2 linked regions of the Formosa sp. Hel1_33_131 genome follow. The main gene of each other region encodes a partner of the protein of the gene in region 2 in a complex. Links are inferred from orthologs where the notes say so. Each region holds a gene or a part of one and is shown on either strand. Other genes may lie near its edges. The genes, in order: trxB and trxA.

Region 1 (3,174 bases), 1.9 Mb from region 2 along the record:
AAAAGTGAATAATGTGACTGAAAGCGGCTTAGGATTGACCATCCCTGCATACAGAAATGATGTCCAACGTGAGGTGGATGTCATTGAAGAAATTCTAAGAGTTTATGGGTATAACAACATCGGAATTACCAATAAATTAAATGCTTCGATTTCGAATACTTCTAAATTTGAAAGCTATAAAATTGAAAATATAATTGCGAATCAACTTGTTGGACAAGGGTTTTATGAAATCCTAAATAACTCATTGACTTCAGATAAATACACGGCTTTTAGCGATCAATTGGAACAGACCCATGAGGTTAAAATATTAAATCCATTAAGTACGGATTTATCAGTGATGCGTCAATCCTTAATTTTCTCTGGTTTAGAATCTATTGCGTTTAACATCAACAGACAACAAAGCGATTTAAAACTTTTTGAATTTGGTAAAACCTATCACAATTTTGAAGCGAACAAAGAAGAGCTTAACCACCTTTCTATTTTTGTCACTGGAAATAAAACCGAAAAACGTTGGAATACAACGGAAACGGTCGTTGATTATTTCTATTTAAAAGGATTGGTTACAGCAGTATTTGAACGTTTAGGAATTCAAAAACTTAAAAGTGCGCCTTTGACTAACGATGTATTTAGCGAAGGGCAACAACTGAGTGTCGGAAAACATTCTTTAGTTGAGTTTGGAAGTTTAAAAGCCTCGACACTAAAATCTTTTGGAATCTCTCAAAGCGTATTTTGTGCTGATTTTAATTGGGATAACTTACTAAAAGTCATCAATCAACAAACAATTAAATTTAAGGATATTTCTAAATACCCAGAAGTCAAACGTGATTTTTCATTGTTAATCAATGAAGACGTTACTTTTGAGAGCATTTTTAAATTAGCCAAACAAACGGAAAATAATTTCTTAAAAGACATCAATCTATTTGATGTGTATACAGGAGATAAATTAGCCGAAGGCAAAAAAAGTTATGCGGTTAGTTTCACACTACAAGATAAAAACAAAACGCTCACAGATGTTCAAATTGACAAAATAATGTCGAAAATCCAAAAGCGTTTTGAATCGGAATTAAGTGCTGAACTGCGTTAATTATCCTTCTTTAGAAGCCAAATAACGTTCTGCATCTAAGGCGGCCATACAGCCTGTTCCTGCAGCCGTTACTGCTTGTCTGTACACATGATCTGCAGCATCGCCACTCACAAAAACGCCATCAATGTTTGTTTTTGAAGAGCCTGGAGTGTTGATAATATAACCTGTTTCATCTAAGTTTAGAAAGCCCTGAAAAATATCGGTATTTGGTTTATGACCAATCGCCACAAAAAATCCAGTTGCTGGAATATCTATCAACGCATTTGTTTTGTTATTTTTTGCTCGCACTCCCGTCACAACTTGACCGTCACCTAAAACTTCATCGGTTTCTGTATTGAATAATATTTCGATATTTTCAGTGTTTTTCACACGGTTCGCCATAATTTTGGAAGCTCTAAATTCATCACGACGCACCAACATGGTAACTTTCGTACAAAGCTTGGATAAGTAATGTGCTTCTTCACAAGCAGAATCCCCTGCCCCAACAATCACAACTTCTTGATTTCTGTAAAAGAATCCATCACAAACCGCACAAGCAGAAACACCGCCTCCAAGTTTTAAGTATTTTTGTTCAGACTCTAAACCTAAATATTTAGCCGTAGCACCTGTAGAAATAACAATCGTTTCACAGTGAATTTCCTTTGTCCCATTAATCCAAACTTTATGAATGGGTCCAGAAAAATCAACTTTAGTCACCCATCCATCTCTTACATCTGTTCCAAAGCGTTCCGCTTGTGCTTGTAATTCTAGCATCATTGCAGGACCCGTAATTCCATCTGGATAGCCAGGGAAATTCTCCACTTCATTGGTAGTTGTTAATTGACCTCCAGGTTGTGTTCCTTGGTATAATACAGGAAACATATTGGCTCGTGCCGCATAGATAGCAGCAGTGTAGCCCGCAGGGCCAGATCCAATAATCAAACATTTTACAGACTCTATAGTATCAGACATAGTTTAAAATTTAGGATACAAAAATAGGCGTTTTACATAAAATTCGAACGGGAAGTTATCAACAGTTTTTATTAACTTGTAGATTTATTAATATTATTCCTCTATAAACAAAAAACAGTAAAATAATCTTAACTTTGTTAGAAATTCAAAAGCGAGCGTTATGTTGATTATTGGTATTGGTGGTGGAACAGGAAGTGGAAAAACGACGGTAGTAAATCAAATTTTATCAGAATTTCCAGCAGGAGAAGTTCAAGTGATTTCTCAAGATTCTTATTATAAAGAAACATCTCATCTAACCTTTGAAGAACGTTGTAAGATTAATTTTGACCACCCAAAATCGATTGATTTTGAACTCCTTGAATCGCACTTAAAAGCTTTAAAAAAAGGGGAGAACGTCAACCAACCCGTATATTCCTTTAAAACGCATAACCGAACTGGTGAAACCACAATTACAGAACCTAAAAAAGTAGTGATTGTGGAAGGGATTTTAATTTTATCTAATACTGAGTTACGATCACTATTTGATATAAAAATATTTGTTCATGCAGATAGTGACGAGCGCTTAATGCGCCGTTTAAAAAGAGATATCGCCGAGCGCGGAAGAGATTTAGACGAAGTTTTGGAACGTTACCAAACAACGCTGAAACCCATGCATCAACAGTTTATTGAACCAATGAAAGCATTTGCAGATATTATCATTCCAAACAATCATTACAATACAGTCGCAGTAAATGTTGTGAAATCAATCATAAACGATCAACTCTAATGCTAAAGAAATCCAACCGTTTTTTGAAACTATTGAAGCCTTTTAAGAACATTTATTTTCTTATATTGATCGTGTTTATTGTATGGATGGTGGTTTTTGATGCCAACTCGTGGCTGATCCACAACGATCTAAATGAAGACATTGAGGATTTAAATTCTAAAATTGAATTTTATAATGGTGAGATTGAAAAAGATCAAAAAGAAATCAATACCCTAAACTCAACTGATGGCATTGAAAAATATGCACGGGAGCATTATAAAATGAAAAAAGAAAATGAAGTCGTTTATATTATAGAAGACACCGATAGTTTAAAGGTTAAAACAAATGAGTAAATCAAATCTTTTTGAGAATTTTGAATCTGGTTCTGCTAAAG
Region 2 (3,164 bases):
TTAAATCAGATGCTTTTATCGCAATCAAACCTCGATCTTGTATCGCCTTTAGTTTTTCTAATGATTTTGCTAATTTCTCTCCTGGAGTTGCCATTTTTTTTAAATTAAATTCGTGACAATATTATTAATTACTGTTGTGTGATTATTATTATTTGATGTTGTGTTATAGTTATTAATTAACGCTGTGTGATTATTATTAATTAGTGCAAATATATAATATATCGTTGTAAACCCAATATAAATAATGCTAAATTTCACGGAGAGGATCTCTCAATAGACTAAAATTCATCTATAATATAAGCATACTACTTCGAAGATTGTAAAATGGAAATAGACATTATTTCACTGTACAAAGACTGTACAAAATAAAAAAAGCCCTCCATTTTCAGGAAAGCTTCTCACTGGTTTGTCACAAACCACGGATAATCATTTGATTATCACAACACAACGTCTTATTTACTATATGCATCTTTTGAAAGATACTTAGCGGTCTGGACGGGACTCGAACCCGCGACCCCCTGCGTGACAGGCAGGTATTCTAACCAACTGAACTACCAAACCGTTGCGTTATTGCGGTTGCAAATATACACTGCATTTTTCATTACACAACTATTTTTGACTTTATTTTCAACTAAAATGAAAATTAAATAAATTTCTGTCGCTCCACCATATACGTGGTCAGGATTTTGTCGAATCCTTCTTGAATATCGACCCCTACATAATTGATTTTATACTGCCCACACTTCAAACGTAAGTCCTTGAAATAGGACGCTATAGCAGCCTCGTAATTGGCTTGAACTGATTCTGGATACAAATCCACAGACCCGCCAGTTTCCACATCCACAAAGCGCTTGGGTGCATTGTCAAATTTAAAATTATACTCCGTGGCTTTGTCATAAACATGAAATAACACCAATTCGTGCTTGTTATATTTTAAATGACGCAGCGCTTCAAACAGTTGTTCCTGCTCCTGATCAGACTGAAACATATCTGTAAACAAAAAAATCAAGGAACGGCGGTGAAGCTTTTCAGCAATTTCATGCAAGACCTCGTATGTTTTGGTGCCTACTTCCTTTTGAGGGCTACTCACCGTGGTGTTTAAACGGTCCATAAGCATTTGATGGTGGCGTTCACTCCCTTTTTCTGGGGCGTAGTAGTCAATGGCATCTGAATAGACGCTCAGACCCACCGCATCGCGTTGTTTTTTTAGAAGCTGCATCATCGCCGCAGCCGCCAAAGCTGAAAAACTAACTTTATTTAATTGGTTGATGGAGGGTTGATTGCATTTCGGATAATGCATAGAGCTGCTATTATCGACAATCAAATGACAACGCAAGTTGGTTTCTTCGTCATAGCGTTTGGTGTACAGTTTGTCGGTTTTGGCAAACAACTTCCAATCGATATGGCGCGTACTTTCGCCATTGTTGTAAATTTTATGCTCGGCAAATTCCGCCGAAAACCCATGAAAAGGACTTTTATGCATGCCAGAAATAAAGCCCTCTACAATGGATTTAGCTAATAAATCAAAGTTTAAAAACCCGGAGGCTTCTTGTAATTCCTTTTGAATATCCATAGGCTCTAAACTAAAAAAGGTTTGCCAATAAGACAAACCTTTTTAATATTCTTTTTAAAAGATGTTTTACAACAAGGCATCAATCGCTTCAGTATAAACGTTTTTTGGAGAAACCCCTACTTGACGCCCTACAACTTCACCGTTTTGAAATACCAACACCGTTGGAATATTTCGCACGCCATATTTAGCTGCAAATTCTTGGTTTGCATCGACATCTACTTTTCCTACAACAGCTTTGTCGCCATATTCTGTACTGATTTCTTCGATGATAGGCCCTACCATTCGACAAGGACCGCACCATGCTGCCCAAAAATCAACCAAGACAGGTTTTGTACTTTTTAAAACTGTTTCTTCAAAATTCGCGTCTGTGATTTCTAATGCCATAATATTATTATTTTAAATGATAGTTATTAATTACTGAGTCACAAAATTAATTAAAAATATAACTAAATCACAGCGGGGCACGATTTGTTTTACTTATGATTGGATTGTAGATTGCTATAAACCCTTAATTTAATTTATAAAACACCTCTTGCGCTTTCAATTCTTCCAACAATTCTTGCGATATTTTAATTTTTTGTAAGCGACTGCTCATTTCTAATTTCAACTCCTCCTCATCGTCATAAACTACAAATTTCAGGTTGTGATTTCCCGAGTGCATTTGTAGAAGTTCTTTAATGCTTTGAATTTTTTCTTCGGAGATTTCTTTTATATTTAATTGGATGGATAGTTTTTTAGCATAGGACTCCATGATGTCATGAAGCAGCTGAAAACTATTGAATTGCAAGCGCGGATCGCCCTTAGCCCCCGTATCCCGATTGGTCCAACCTTCTTTAATTAAGGCGCGCACAAACACAAAATTATTATGCATCAAAAAGTGTTTAAATTTCAAATACTCTTCCCCAAAGATTCGAAATTCGTGGGTGTTCATATAATCTTCTATGACAAACGTGCCCCAGCCTTTTCCTTGTTTGCTCACACGGTGCTGCACATCGGTCACCACACCTCCAAAAGAAATTTCTTTATTTATAAAAGTTGGCATGTCACGAAACACAGAAATATCGCCATTACAGAAATTTTGCATTTCGAGTTTAAAATCATCCAAAGGATGTCCAGAAATATAAATTCCTACGACTTCTTTTTCTCGGGCGAGTTTTTCCATCGTTCCCCATGTTTCACAAGGCGGAATTTCGGGTTCTTCTATCTGAACATCGCTCGATTCTCCAAACAAACTGACTTGCGCCGAGTTTTTATTTTCTTGATAGCGATTGGCATATTTAATGGTTTTTTCTAAGAAGGTCACTCCATCTCCTTCGTCCTGAAAATACTGTGCTCGATGGGTGTTTGGAAAACAATCAAATCCGCCAGCATTGGCTAAGTTTTCAAATGCTTTTTTATTGGCTGCTCTTAAATCGATGCGTTTTGCCAAATCAAAAATAGACTTGTACGGCCCTTCATTTTTACGTTCTTCCACAATGGTTTTTACTGCTCCATGACCCACGCCTTTTATGGCACCCATTCCAAAACGTACTGCATTGTCTTGATTTACTGAAAATTTATAATAACTCTCATTGACATCCGGCCCCAATAC

What was found.
Region 1: the proteins of trxA (region 2) and trxB are in contact, whole or in part, in a crystal structure (PDB 1F6M), measured with the Escherichia coli proteins. The link is inferred for Formosa sp. Hel1_33_131 from one-to-one orthologs.

What each region holds. Positions count from the first base shown.
Region 1 is NZ_CP017260.1:147,029-150,202, forward strand. What follows is about bases 61-2,898. They hold trxB (thioredoxin-disulfide reductase), read right to left. Parts: upstream 2,036-2,898; coding sequence 1,085-2,035; downstream 61-1,084. Other genes in these bases: pheT (phenylalanine--tRNA ligase subunit beta), read left to right, coding at 61-1,084; udk (uridine kinase), read left to right, coding at 2,196-2,801; FORMB_RS00720 (FtsB family cell division protein), read left to right, coding at 2,801-2,898. Outside these bases: more of pheT, read left to right, coding at 1-60; more of FORMB_RS00720, read left to right, coding at 2,899-3,133; FORMB_RS00725 (methylmalonyl-CoA mutase subunit beta), read left to right, coding at 3,126-3,174.
Region 2 is NZ_CP017260.1:2,049,063-2,052,226, reverse strand. The notes cover bases 299-3,126. They hold trxA (thioredoxin), read right to left. Parts: upstream 1,958-3,126; coding sequence 1,640-1,957; downstream 299-1,639. Other genes in these bases: dnaE (DNA polymerase III subunit alpha), read right to left, coding at 2,082-3,126; FORMB_RS09460 (DUF58 domain-containing protein), read right to left, coding at 644-1,573. In the rest of the region: FORMB_RS09470 (Fic family protein), read right to left, coding at 1-94; more of dnaE, read right to left, coding at 3,127-3,164. UniProt on the Escherichia coli protein: Participates in various redox reactions through the reversible oxidation of its active center dithiol to a disulfide and catalyzes dithiol-disulfide exchange reactions.